Regions from separate parts of the uncultured Psychrobacillus sp. genome, predicted to be linked through region 2. Evidence: predicted binding sites of a transcription regulator. Region 2 holds the regulator's gene; the other holds the start of a gene.
The links. Region 2 encodes CtsR, which represses protease genes until heat stress. Its sites were predicted from a motif close to ATGGTCAATAAAGGTCAAACA; they were not measured.

Region 1 (7,382 bases), on a different contig from region 2:
CTATCCAAAGCTTTGAAGACCTAGGCTATTATTGCATAGACAATCTTCCTCCTGAGCTCCTAAGCACTTTTATCAAGCTAATGATTGAGTCAAATCAGCAACCGCGAAATATAGCAGCGGTAATGGATTTGCGTGGAGGGAAAATGTTTCATTCACTCGTTGACTCCGTTAACCAGCTTCAAGAAGCAACCTCTGTAACTCCAAAGGTGTTGTTTTTGGATGCACAGGATGAGGTTCTTGTCCGAAGATATAAGGAAACAAGACGCTCCCATCCGTTAGCAAATGCAGGATTGCCATTAGAAGGTATAAAAAAGGAAAGAGAGCTTCTTTCTGACTTAAAAGGCAGAGCACAATTTATTTATAATACATCCAAGATGAAGCCACGCGAGCTTCGAGAAAAAATTCAAGAGGAATTTTCGACAAATGGAAGCCAGGTCTTTACGGTGAACGTTATGTCCTTCGGATTTAAGCACGGAATTCCTATTGATGCAGATTTGGTTTTTGACGTTCGTTTTCTTCCAAATCCGTATTATATCGAGGAGCTCCGCTTAAAATCAGGACTAAATGAAGAGGTTTCTAGCTACGTTTTAAAATGGGCAGATACGAAGACGCTTATCGAAAAACTAAAAGACTTGTTTGCCTTCATGATTCCGCAATACAAGCGAGAAGGCAAGACGCAGCTTGTTATTGCCTTTGGCTGTACGGGCGGTCAGCACCGTTCTGTAACACTAGCAGAATATTTCGGTAAGGTTTTTAAGGAAGACGATGAAACAGTAATAACTCATAGAGATGTTACTATCAGGAAGGAATGACTTAATGGGTCGTACAAAACACCGTAAAAAAATAGTCATCATTGGTGGTGGTACTGGCTTATCTACCTTGCTTCGAGGACTTAAAAAACTTCCGTTAGATATTACTGCCATTGTTACAGTCGCAGATGACGGAGGGAGCTCCGGTAGATTAAGAGATGATTATGATATTCCGCCACCTGGTGATATCCGTAACGTCTTAGCAGCCTTATCAGAGGTAGAGCCGCTCGTAGAAGAAATGTTTCAGTTTCGCTTCACTAATTCCAGCGAACTCGAGGGACATTCCTTAGGCAATCTAATGATTACTGCTTTAACCTCGATTACAGGAGATTTCGCACATGCAATCACGGAAATGAGCCGTGTTTTAAATATTCATGGAAAAGTGCTTCCTGCTGCCAATCAGCTAGTCACACTCCATGCACAATTTGAGGATAAAACTATTGTTACAGGGGAATCTAAAATACCGGACTATGGGAAAAAGATAGAAAAGGTATTTATTACTCCTGACGATGTAAAGCCACTGCCAGAGGCAATTAACCTAATCCGCCAAGCGGATATTATAGCAATTGGACCAGGTAGCCTTTATACTAGTATTTTGCCTAATCTCTTAGTCGAAGATATTCGTAAGGCAGTCATCCGTTCGAAGGCTAAAAAAGTGTACATTTGCAATCTGATGACACAAGCTGGAGAAACGAATAACTATACTGCGTATGATCATGTAGAAGCATTGATCGACCATGTAGGCGAAAACTTTATAGATTCTTTGTTGATAAGTAATGAGGAAATTCCTGAAAATGTTCAGTATTTATATAAGCAGGAGAAGGCTTCTCCCGTTAAAATTGATATAGAGAAATTAGAAACACTAGACATAGAAATCGTTAAGAAGGACATTTCCATCGTATATAATGGCGCTGTCCGTCATGATGCGATAAAAGTAGCGGAATGGCTTTACGAATATGCAGGCCAAAAAGGATTCAAACAATAGAGAGGCTCTGCAAGAAAGGGGGAAACGTTATATGTCGTTTGCTTCTGAAACAAAAAAAGAGATGACACAGGAGGAGGCTGAGCCTTGCTGTTCGAAGGCAGAGCTTTCAGCGCTCATCCGTATGAATGGTTCTCTTTCTTTTAGCAACAAAATGCTTAGCTTGGATGTCCAAACCGAAAATGCGGCGATTGCCCGAAGGCTGTATACGTTGATCAAATCGTTGTATCAGCTGAATGTGGAAGTACTTGTTCGTAAAAAGATGCGTCTTAAAAAGAATAATGTCTATATTTGCCGAGTAAGAGAAGGCTCCAAGAGGCTATTAGAGGATTTAATGATTTTGAAGGAAGGCTTTGAATTTGAGTATTCGATTTCACAGGAGCTTGTCAAAAAGAACTGCTGTAAAAGAGCTTACCTACGTGGAGCTTTCTTAGCAGGAGGCTCTGTCAATAATCCAGAAACTTCCTCTTATCACTTAGAAATTTACTCCTTATATAAAACACATAGCGACGCATTAGTCGATTTAATGAACTTTTATGAATTAAATGCAAAAACCATTGAACGTAAAAAAGGTTTTGTGGCATATTTAAAGGAAGCAGAAAAAATTTCTGACTTTTTAAGCATCGCTGGAGCACATCGTGCCCTCTTAAAATTTGAGGATGTGCGAATCATCCGAGACATGCGGAACAGTGTTAATCGCTTGGTCAACTGTGAAACGGCCAATTTGAACAAAACCATCAGTGCAGCTATCCGACAAGTGGATAACATCCGTTTTATCGATAATGCAATCGGGCTGGATCAATTGCCTGAGAAGCTTCGAGAAATTGCCCGTCTTCGTGTCGAGTATCAGGATGTAACCCTAAAGGAGCTAGGCGACATGGTATCCACTGGAACTGTAAGTAAATCAGGTGTTAACCATCGCTTGCGTAAGCTGGATGAAATAGCAGATGCTTTAAGAAGAGGCGAATCAATTTAAAGAAATGGGGCTAAGGATTATGGCGGAACAACAGGTCGAAGTAAAATTACAATCAGGACTACAAGCGAGACAAGCAGCTTTATTTGTACAAGCAGCGAATCGTTTTATAGCAGATGTGTTTCTTGAAAAAGATGACAAAAAGGTAAACGCTAAAAGTATCATGGGAATCATGAGCCTTGCGATTAGCAAGGGCGCTACTGTTACTTTGAGTGCTGAAGGCTCTGATGAAGAGGAAGCTGTGGAATCATTAGTTAAGTTCATTTCTAATGCTGAATAAATAAAGAGAGCTGTTATCTAGTCCGCTTGGATTAGATAACAGCTTTTTTTTCGTAGAAGTGACATTAAATATGGTTAAGCACTTTATCTACATATTTCTTTGCTGGTACTAGTCCTAAGCCTGTTTCATTCCGAACAAGCTTGACCATTTCAACCTGGCTGCTGTCATTATTATTCATCTCTACGATTTGTTTTTCTAAGGCTTTGTCTCCTTTAAACGGAAGGGCCTGTTGTGATTCTAATTTTTTTATTTTGCTTTGTAGACTTACGATGTAAATGACTAAGGACAATATGATTAACAGAGAACTTATTGTATATAGCAAATGGAACACAACCTTTCGTCTTTTTATAAAAAAATCCAAGGCAGAGAATCACCGCCTTGGATTTATATTATATTATTTTAAATCTTTTTTCATGTCGCTACGTGAAATGATATGGTCGATTAGACCGTATTCTAATGCACGCTCTGCTGGCATGAAGTTATCGCGATCTGTGTCTTTTGAAACGACTTCAATCGGTTGACCAGTACGTTCAGCCATAATTTGGTTTAGCTTGTCGCGTAGGTATAAGATACGTTTTGCTGCAATCTCGATTTCCGTTGCTTGCCCTTGAGCTCCACCAAGTGGTTGGTGAATCATAACCTCAGCATTTGGAAGTGCATAGCGTTTGCCTTTTGTTCCAGCTGTAAGTAAGAAAGCACCCATTGATGCTGCCATACCGATACAAATAGTTTGTACGTCTGGTTTAATGAATTGCATTGTATCGTAGATAGCCATACCTGCTGTAATACTTCCGCCTGGGCTATTGATATAGATAGAGATATCTTTTTCTGGATCCTCTGCTTCTAGGAATAAAAGCTGTGCAACGATCGAGTTTGATACGTTGTCATCAATCGCGCTACCAAGCATGATGATGCGGTCTTTTAATAATCTAGAATAAATGTCATACGCACGCTCGCCGCGATTTGTTTGTTCAATAACTGTAGGGATTAAATTCATCCTGGATTGCCTCCTTCAAGGTAATTGTTAGTGTTTTTTTAGTGTGTACTGAGAAATTCTGCCTCAGTTGTAACTTTATCATACATGGAATGGTCAAGGAAGGTCAAATATTAAGCTTTGAAATGTTTACTTGAATTATTCCTATACCATTTGTATAATAGAAAGGTCGCTTGCCCCTGTAGTTTAATGGATATGACGTAAGATTCCGGTTCTTGAGATGGGGGTTCGATTCCCTCCAGGGGCGTCCATAACAGTTAGAAACACTCGAATTCGTTCGAGTGTTTTTTTATGCTCATTTACTATGTGTTTGGGGCTTTCTTATTCATTCTTACTTCTCCTCTCATATGATTCAGCATATGCTCCACTTCGAAAGTGTAGTATGGGATCGTCCGTTAGCTCGATTCCCTTTGGAATAATCGTTGGGTCGTAAACAATGTCTTCCTTAGGATGTATTTTATTTCTAATTTCCAAACGACCTATATTCACTTTTCTTCTATCTTCTGGCCACATATCCGTCGCATCGTTTGGGTTATCCCCTTCCTCTGCTAAGCGGATGAACAGATCAAACTGGACTGGCCCCCGTTTTAATCGGTCGTCGAGCTCCTCCGTCAAATAGTTGGCTGAAATCGATTTGCTTGTTAGAGCAGGATCCTTTGTTTCATCAACTGGGACCCATTCGTATTTGATTGCTTGGCGTTCGCCGTCTTTATTAACGAAATAGAAGGCGTGGATAGGATAGTAGTGAAGCTCAGCGTAGCTCGTTGGTGGCTGCTTTGCCTGCTCCTTAATGATTTGAATGACCTCTTTGCTATGTGGATATTTTTTAGAAACTAGCTCCACCATATTAATGGCCCGGTCAATCGTTTTAATCCCAGTTTTTTTATCCGTAAATATCTCAATCATATCGATAAACTCTCTAGGACTGCTTGTGACGAACATCGGTACAGTGGAGCTCACTAAATTGGTGAAGCTTCCATCGGGTAGCTCAAATTGAACGGCGAGCCCTTTGGCAGGAACAAGATAATCGACGGAAGCAGGGTTAGGGGGGCTATTGGAAAAACGAGCAGTAGCAGGAATTGCTTCTCTATGAAGATGGGGTGCAACCGTATAGGGTACAGCATTCCCATTCGGAAGAAATGTTGCCTCATACATATCCCCCTTAGCGTGTGCGCGCCTCGCTCCAGGGAATTTTCCTTGAATCTGCTCCAGTGCATCAATGGCTTCTTTTGGTGTTAAATCCTCGTTATGTACTTGGTCCATTTGTTTACCTCCTTTATTTACTGTCTAATCTATATCATTACCACTCTTTTCCTATATTAAACTCGTAAAAGGGACTTCTAATAGTCATAATTCATGTATAATATAATTAACTTATCAGAATAAAATAAAAATGATGAGACTGCAGGCTGAAAGGGGAATGGCACTGTTGAATAAAGCAATACATCTGCTAGTTATAACCTTCCTTATTTTGTTGTTCTCTCCTTTAAGTACAGGGGCTGCTGGAGATATATCAAAGGATACCTATTTAGTAGATGAAGAGAACTTTTTAACAGAAGAAACGAAGCAGGAAGTAAAAATACTGGGAGATAAATTAAAAAAAGGAACGACCGCTCAGCTGGTTGTGATGATTATCGAGCATGTAGGAGATCAGTCGGCAAGTGAATTTAACATGGATATCATACGAGAGAACCAAATAGGAAGTGTACGAAATAAGAATGGCTTACTATTTTTAATCGAGACGGATCCGGTTAACGGGGGAGGTCCGGCAGTAGAGATTACAGTGGACCGTGACTTGGAAAAAGCACTTTCAGATGCCAAAATAGATCAGATAATCGATCGGTATACGATGCCTTATTTAAACCAGGGTCTAATCGATGAGGCTGTAATCTCAACCTATCAGGCTTTGTCCAATGAGGTTTCCAAGCATTACGGTATTTCGGAGGGGCTAACGAAGCCACAGCCCTATACAAGTAACAGCCTACAGGACAGTATCTCTATCCCAACCATAATCATTATCCTTTTAGTCATCTTCCTCCTATCTAGAATGGTAAATGGTAAAAGAAAAAAGCAGAGAGATTAACAAAAGAAACGGGGAAGCAGAATGAAACTAGTAGAAATAAATAAGGATAACTGGCTGAAAACAGTCCTTCTAACAACTAACGAGGATGGCAAAGGAACCGTAGTAGAGAAATTTGTTGCCTCCAACGCATTATCCATCACCCAATCAGTCTATGAAACAGGATGGACTATAAAAGGTATCGAAGCAGAGGACAAGCTCATCGGCTTTGCCATGTACGGGTTTGATGAAGAAACTGCACACTACTGGATCTGCCGCTTTATGATCGATCATAAAAGCCAAGGAAAAGGCTATGGCAGAAAAGCAGTAGAGCTAGTGCTGGATGAAATGAAACAATTGGACGGCTGCAATTCCATCTATTTATCCACGGAGCCAGAAAACGAAATAGCCATCAAGCTCTATGAAAGCCTCGGCTTCGAAAAAACAGGCAACATTAACGAAGGCGAAGCAGAGTTTGTGTTAAAGGTTTAGAGAAATTAAGGTGGGAGAAATAGATTAACTGGCTCTGTACACGGGGAGAGCACGTAAAAAAGCAAAGCAAATGGGGATACAATTCTTCTAATTGCACTGCTAATAATTTTGTTAATTGAAGGAAGAAAATTGTTTTGAAATCACTGGAACAATGATATTAAATTCATAACCCTTCTCAATTTTAAAAAATTTGACCCATAAATATCGAGTAATCTTCCACTTAGGTTCTCATAATAGAATAAAAAGAAAAATTCCTTCTTTTATAAAGTAGGAATTTTTATTGTTTTAATATATTTTGTATTGCTTAAAAAAACTAGTTCCGCATGGTGAACTTAAAAAGTGAGACGCCCTATATAAATTCCCGTTTAATATATGTTAGACGGATATTTTTGATTGATTTCTTAATGGATTCGAGCGCATCACTAACATAAACCAGATGGCAAACCCAAGATAAACTAATGTCATAATAACAATTATAAAATGAAACTGCTCCATCAACTGCCGGAGTAAGGCAAAAAAGACAACGACGCAATGTATCAGATTTCCCAATACGACAGGTTTGTTATAGATGCCGCCAATTAGGGAAGAACGTGTAAACCAGTTCAACATTGCAAAACCTAAATATAGTCCTCCGATGATTTGCAGAAGAATCAGAGTAATGGGCGAAGGGTCAATCCCTAATACATTTGAAATTTCTTCGGGAATAAAGGTTCCTGCCAATCCCAACAAACCCATCACTACAGCACTACTAATCAAAAGCCATTTTGTTTTCATTTTTTTCCCCTTTTCATCT
Region 2 (7,382 bases):
CAGATCCTGATATTGAGGAATCCCGTCAACGGATTATCCTACAAGGCGAGCTACCAAGTCCGATCAATCCACCATCGGGTTGTGTATTTCGGACAAGATGCCCTCACGCGATGTCTATATGTGCAGAGAAAAAGCCAATTTGGCAAGAGCAGGAACCAGGCCATTTTGTTGCCTGTCATCTTTATAATTAATATGGGATTACACCAATCTAATTAAAGTGGATTGGTGTTTTTTATTTTTTGAATTGTTCGCTTAGAAGGTAAACAAATTAATTAGATTTTTATAGAACTTATTTAAGTTTGAGACGTATAACTTAATAGGGACAAAATTAGTGATAAGGAAGGTGAGTTAATTTGGAACAAAAAACAATAGTAAGGTTACAAAATCTTTCTAAAATAATTGGGAAAAAGAAAATTATCGACGACCTGACATTAGACTTGTATTCTGGGCAAATAACAGGATTCTTAGGGCCGAATGGAGCAGGGAAAACAACAACTATACGGATGATGACTGGTCTTATGAAGCCAACATCGGGAGAGGTATTTATAGAAGGCAAGCCTTTGTCCGAGGATTTTGAGGGGTCCATGAGCAAGGTAGGGGTAATTGTAGAGAACCCTGAAATGTATAAGTTTATGAGCGGATATAAAAATCTCGTTCATTTTGCTCGAATGAATAAGAACATCACCAAAGAACGTATTGATGAAGTAATTGCTCAGGTGGGACTTCAAAAGCGTATTCACGAAAAGGTATCCACCTATTCTTTAGGAATGAGACAGCGTCTTGGCCTAGCACAGGCTATCCTACATAAGCCTAAATTTCTTATTTTAGACGAGCCCACAAACGGGTTAGATCCTGCAGGGATTCGGGAATTCCGCACATACTTAAAAAAGATCGCAGTAGAAGATGGTGTTGCTATCTTTGTTTCAAGTCATTTGCTCGCAGAGATAGAATTAATGTGTGATAGAATTGCCGTTATTCAAAATGGGAAGCTCTTATCTATTCAAGAGGTAAATGAACAGCAAAAATCTTATTATTACATCGAAGCATCTGAACTAGAAAAAGTAGTAGATTTCTTTAAACATAAAGAGATTACAATGGAGGCTCAAGGAAGTGGTTTTATAATCCCACTTAATAAAGAGGAAGTGCCTGCATTAGTTGCAGAGATGATTGCGAATGGCCTACAAATCTATTCCATCACTCCAAATAGAAAAACATTAGAAGATCAATTCTTAGAAATTACAGGAGGTGGACAAATTGCTGAATCTCGTACGAAATGAGTGGTTAAAACTATGGAGTAAAAAAGCAACCTGGATCATGGCTATACTGCTCGTATTGGTAATGCTTGGTTCTGCGGGCTTTGTGAAATGGATGAATTCCTTAGAAGTAGGACAGGACGATTCAGGAGAAACTATAACAGTGAGCCAGATGACGGCCGTTGCGGAGGAACCTGAAATAACTAAATATAGATTGGATAATGAACTGCCACCAATTATAGATGATAGTGCACAAGGCTTTATCACCGGCCTTCCTAGTATGATGTCAGTTGTTACATTACTTACAGTAGTTGTTGCCGGTGGTATTGTAGCTTCTGAGTTTTCTCAAGGAACGATTAAAATGTTATTAACAAGACCAGTAAAGCGTTGGAAGATCCTTACGTCTAAACTGTTAACGGTTGGTTTATTTGCAGTAGCAATGACTGGTATTCTTCTTATTTCAGGCATCATTTTTGGCTATATATTCTTTGATAATGTACCAGGAACCCAGTTAGAGTTAGTAGACGGAGCTGTAGTTGAAGTTTCATTCTGGGGTAGATTGTTACTGTTAACTGCTTTATCGCTAATCAATGTATTAGTGATTGGAACGTTGGCCTTTATGATTGGCTCTGTTTTCCGTTCGAGCTCATTGGCAATAGGAATATCTATTTTCTTGATGTTTACAGGAGTACAAGTTACAGGAGTTCTTGCGGCGCTGAAAATCGAGGCTTCGAAATATATTTTATTTGCTAATACAAATTTGGGGCAATACATTGGCGCAAATGATCCCTCAATAGAGGGAATGACGATGGCCTTCTCTATTGTCGTAATTCTTATTTACCTTGCAGTTTTCCTTGTGACGAGCTACTGGTCATTTACAAAACGTGATGTAACGGCATAATTGCCTATTGCATATTTCAAAAACTTGTAGTATTCTGAATTTAACTTAAAGAAAGAGGTGAGGCATTATGGCTATTGTATATAATTCGATTCGAATCAGTAAGTTCATGATGTCTTACCCTGTTATTTTCTAAAATGTAGGCGGAATAGGTATTAGTTTGATTGTATACAGACAATCGAGCTTATTTCTTCATACTTTTTGAAATTTCTTTACTAATGAACGGGAGACCATGATTGCTGATTCGAGCAATCATGGTTTTTTTGTTGCCCAGTAATTCGCTTAATATAATGGCGATTCAAATATTTTAATGGGAAAATTAGGAGGAAATTGAAATTGAATTTAATCGAACATTATGGATGGAATAGTAAATGGGAAGAAAAGATGTCGAACAAAGGATTAGTAGGTCGAGTTTTACTCGAACATAAGCATTCTTATCGAGTAATTACGAATGAAGGTGAGTGGCTTTGCTCTCTTTCGGGTAGATTTAAGTTTGATCACAACCGTGAAGCCTACCCAGCCGTAGGAGATTGGGTGGTTTTAGAGCAGATGCCCGGAGAAGATAAAGGTATTATTCAACAGGTTTTACCGAGACAATCCCAATTCTCGAGAAAAGTGGCAGGTACAACAACAGAAATCCAATTGGTAGCAGTGAATGTAGACTATGTATTTTTAGTGATGTCACTCAACCATGATTTTAATATAAGAAGGTTAGAACGCTATCTACTTGCAGCTTGGGATTCTGGTGCTACACCTGTCGTGGTACTAACGAAAAAAGACGCTTGTGAACAGGTGGATTATTTCATCAGTGAAGTCGAAATGATTGCATTTGGCGTAAATGTATTCGCTGTATCTAGTGTCACGGGAGAGGGAATAGATGACTTAGCCGCTCTCCTAGTCAACGGTAAAACGGGGGCCTTACTAGGTTCTTCAGGCGTAGGGAAATCCTCTTTGATCAATGCTCTATCTGGTGAGGATGTAATGGAGGTTAGCGATATTCGAGCGGATGACAGTAAAGGACGTCATACAACCACTCATAGAGAGCTTTCCTTATTACCTGGTGGGGGACTATTAATTGATACCCCGGGAATGAGAGAGTTCCAGCTCTGGGATTCTAGCGAAGGTATTAGCAACAGTTTTCAGGATATCGAAGAACTTGCTATCGAATGCAGATTTAGAGACTGCCAGCATAAAAAAGAGCCGGGCTGCGCCATTCAAGAAGCCATTCAAACTGGTTTACTAAAAGAGGATAGATATGTAAGCTATGTAAAATTATTGCGTGAGCTTGCTCATATCGAGCGTAAAAACAACTTAGCTGCTCAAAAAACAGAACGTGATAAATGGAAGCAAGTATCGAAGATCCAAAAAACCAATAAGAGAAGAAAAGTTTAATAGAGGTGCATATGATTCGATTAATTGATCACCAAAAGCATTCTATAGCAGAGGAAATGCTCGAAATACAGCTTCCGGCTTACCGCAAGGAAGCAGAGATCATCGGTTTTGAAGGCATACCACAGCTTAAGGAAACAATCGAGGATATTAAAGTATCTAAAGAGATTTTTATAGGAAAGTATCATATGGAGAAGCTACTTGGTTTTATCTCCTATGAATATGAGGGAGACGTACTAAGTATTTGTAGGTTAGTTGTCCACCCAAATTATTTTAGAAAAGGGATAGCTTCTGAGTTGCTCCAGCATGTTTTGAGCACTACTTCAAAAGCTGTAAGTATAATAGTTTCTACCGGCGCAAAAAATTTACCAGCTCTTGCTTTGTATGAAAGACATCACTTTTTCAAAGTACAAGATATTGAGGTAGAGCCAACAATTTTTATTACGCAGCTTAAATACAATTCACAAATATAAGAATATAAGTTTTCATTTTGATACACCCTAAAACTACTGACAATAAATGTTGGTAGTTTTTTTGTTTCTTTTATGCTAGGCAAATGAATTGCACAACCAAAAAATTCATTATATAATATAGTCAAAGATAGTCAAAGTCAGTTTTTGTGAGAAGAGGTGAGAGAAGATGAAAAATATATCTGACATTATTGAAGGTTATTTGAAGGCAATTATCGAACAAGAAAGTAGAGGGCAAATTGAAATCAAAAGAAGCGAGATCGCAGAAAAATTTCAATGTGTACCTTCACAAATAAATTATGTAATAAACACCCGATTCACACTGGATCGTGGATATTTGGTGGAAAGTAAACGTGGTGGTGGTGGGTATATTCGAATTCTCCGCGTTCGAGCCCACACAAAAGCTGAATTAATTGAGCATATAATACAAAGTCTGGAAGCAGGAGCATCTGCATCCACTACAGAGGATATTGTTTTTCGTTTATTGGATGAAGAGGTTATTACGAAAAGAGAGGCGAAGATAATTTTAGCAGCTCTAGACAGAACAACTTTAGCCATCCCACTACCAGCAAGAGATGAGCTACGAGCACGTATACTATGTGCCATGCTTTTAACACTAAAATATGAAAAAAGTGAAAATTGAACGGGGTGTTGATAAGGTGATTTGTGAAAATTGTAAACAACGGCCAGCTAAAGTGACGGTTACACAAGTGCATAACGGAGAACACTTTGAAAGACATTATTGTGAGGTCTGTGCCAATAGCCTCCACCCGTTTTATGTTGAATACAAACAAGACCCATTATCTCTTCATCAGCTTCTATCTAATTGGTTTAACCAAGCAGATCAGATAGTTCAACAAAAACAACAAAAAACACTTGAATGTGATGAATGTGGTTGGTCTATTGAGAGATTTCTAGAAGAAGGTAAGTTTGGATGTGCATCATGCTACGAAAGCTTCCGTCCTCATTTACCTCAAGCCCTAAAACGTCTACACAATGGTAACACTACACATATTGGAAAAGCACCAGGGCGACTTGGTGAAAAAATAGCTTTAAAGAAACGAATTGAAGCAATTAGGGCTCAAATGAAGCAGGCAGTTGAGCAAGAGCAATTTGAAGATGCCGCGAAGTTAAGAGACGAAGTTAAAGACCTTGAAAAACAACTTGCCGGAGGAGGTGACGATTCACATGTCGATTGAGAACTTTTTAGATAATTCCAGATCTAGTTGGATGGAAGGGGAAGGAGAACATTCTGACATCGTGATGAGCACCAGAATTCGCTTGGCGAGAAACCTTAATGGTTTTCGCTTCCCTCTAGCATTTACAGAGGACGAAGCGCATAAAATTGACCAATCTGTATCCTCCACACTGTTAGATGCAGATGAAGAATTACAGAAAAATTTTACATCTGTGCATATTAAAGATGTATCTGAGCTAGGGCGTCAAGTCTTGGTTGAAAAACATTTAATAAGTCCTAAGCTCGCAAATTCACCAAATACGGGATCTGTCCTTTTATCAGAAGATGAGTCTGTTAGTGTCATGGTGAATGAAGAGGACCATATTCGAATTCAATGCCTATTTCCAGGACTCCAAATCCAACAAGCTTACGAACGGGCAGATACAATAGATCGTTTATTAGAAAAGGAATTACCATATGCATTTGACGAACAGTTTGGTTATTTGACAAGCTGCCCTACAAACACTGGAACAGGACTTAGAGCATCTGTCATGATGCACTTACCTGCTTTAACAAAAACAAAGCAAATGAATCGAATCGTAACCATTATTTCTCGGCTTGGTATGGTCGTAAGAGGAATATATGGAGAGGGTAGTGAAGCGCTCGGCAATGTTTATCAGGTATCAAATCAAACGACACTTGGTAAGACTGAGGAAGATATACTTGCTGATCTTCAAAGTATAGCAGAACAAATTATTCAAAAAGAAAGAGAAGCAAGAGACGCACTTTTACAGCACTCCCCAAATACATTGGAGGATCGTCTTTACCGTTCACTAGGAACCTTATCCTATGCTCGTCTAATGACCACAGAGGAGGCGGCAAGATGTCTGTCTGATGTGCGTTTAGGAATAGATATTGGACTTATTAAGGATATAGATATGTCCATCCTAAATGAATGTATGATCTTTATGCAGCCTGGTTTTTTACAAAAGTACGCTGGCACTACTTTAAATGCCACGGAGCGTGACATGTTTCGAGCTAAGCTGTTAAGGGAACGTTTGCAAAAAGGAGAAAAAGATAATACAAAAGGAGAGGAACCTGCATGATGTTTAATCGATTTACGCAAAGATCGCAAAAAGTTTTACAATTAGCTCAAGAAGAGGCTATTCGTTTAAAGCATGAATCTATTGGAACAGAACATATTTTACTCGGTCTTATCCGTGAAGGTAGCGGAATTGCCGCAAAAGCATTAGAAGCAATAGAAGTAGATCCAAAAGTGATAGAGGCAGGGATCGAGGAGCTGGTTGGAACTGGAGCAGAGGAAGTTGGTCCGATTGTTCACTATACGCCTCGTGCTAAGAAAGTCATTGAGCTGTCAGTAGATGAATCAAGAAAACTAGGTCACTCATACATTGGAACAGAACATTTACTTCTTGCTTTAATTCGTGAAGGAGAAGGAGTAGCAGCAAGAGTATTGAACAATGCAGGTGTAAGCTTGAACAAGGCGCGTCAGCAAGTGCTTCAATTATTAGGAAGTTCCGATCAATCTCATAGCAATAGTAATAACAACGGAGTCGCTCCTGCTAGTACACCGACATTAGACGGGTTAGCACGCGATTTAACACAAATTGCAAGAGAAGGTACGCTAGATCCTGTAATAGGGCGTAGCAAGGAAATCACACGTGTTATTGAAATATTAGCTCGTCGTACGAAAAATAATCCGGTCCTAATTGGGGAGCCAGGTGTAGGTAAGACTGCTATTGCAGAAGGTCTTGCACAACAAATCGTACAAAATGAGGTTCCTGAAATTTTAAGAGATAAACGTGTAATGACTTTAGATATGGGTACTGTTGTAGCGGGTACTAAATATCGTGGTGAATTTGAAGACCGTCTGAAAAAAGTGATGGATGAAATTCGCCAAGCAGGAAATGTTATTCTTTTCATTGATGAACTTCATACGTTAATCGGTGCAGGTGGAGCAGAGGGGGCAATTGATGCTTCTAATATCTTGAAACCGGCACTGGCTCGAGGAGAAATTCAATGTATCGGTGCTACTACATTAGACGAATATCGCAAATACATTGAAAAAGATGCTGCGCTTGAACGTCGCTTCCAACCAATCCAAGTTGATGAGCCTTCTTCTGAGGAAGCTGTACAAATTATTTATGGGTTACGCGATCGTTATGAAGCACATC

Region 1: clpP (ATP-dependent Clp endopeptidase proteolytic subunit ClpP) is a predicted target of CtsR. The motif match lies at 4,131-4,151, and genes of this name have one in related genera.

Annotation. Positions count from the first base shown of each region.
Region 1 covers NZ_CALIED010000020.1:125,560-132,941, reverse strand. The annotation lists gene rapZ (RNase adapter RapZ) at 1-812, shown strand, start outside; gene Q0371_RS05125 (YvcK family protein) at 817-1,794, shown strand; gene whiA (DNA-binding protein WhiA) at 1,826-2,767, shown strand; gene Q0371_RS05115 (HPr family phosphocarrier protein) at 2,787-3,044, shown strand; gene Q0371_RS05110 (ribosomal protein L7/L12) at 3,109-3,366, opposite strand; gene clpP (ATP-dependent Clp endopeptidase proteolytic subunit ClpP) at 3,439-4,041, opposite strand; tRNA gene Q0371_RS05100 (tRNA-Arg) at 4,214-4,285, shown strand; gene Q0371_RS05095 (catalase family peroxidase) at 4,360-5,301, opposite strand; gene Q0371_RS05090 (YgcG family protein) at 5,468-6,121, shown strand; gene Q0371_RS05085 (GNAT family N-acetyltransferase) at 6,143-6,589, shown strand; gene Q0371_RS05080 (multidrug DMT transporter permease) at 6,965-7,363, opposite strand.
Region 2 covers NZ_CALIED010000090.1:35,044-42,425, forward strand. The annotation lists gene Q0371_RS18680 (oligopeptide/dipeptide ABC transporter ATP-binding protein) at 1-191, shown strand, start outside; gene Q0371_RS18685 (ABC transporter ATP-binding protein) at 354-1,277, shown strand; gene Q0371_RS18690 (ABC transporter permease subunit) at 1,246-2,154, shown strand; gene rsgA (ribosome small subunit-dependent GTPase A) at 2,482-3,543, shown strand; gene Q0371_RS18700 (GNAT family N-acetyltransferase) at 3,555-4,013, shown strand; gene Q0371_RS18705 (CtsR family transcriptional regulator) at 4,180-4,653, shown strand; gene Q0371_RS18710 (UvrB/UvrC motif-containing protein) at 4,670-5,209, shown strand; gene Q0371_RS18715 (protein arginine kinase) at 5,199-6,293, shown strand; gene Q0371_RS18720 (ATP-dependent Clp protease ATP-binding subunit) at 6,290-7,382, shown strand, end outside.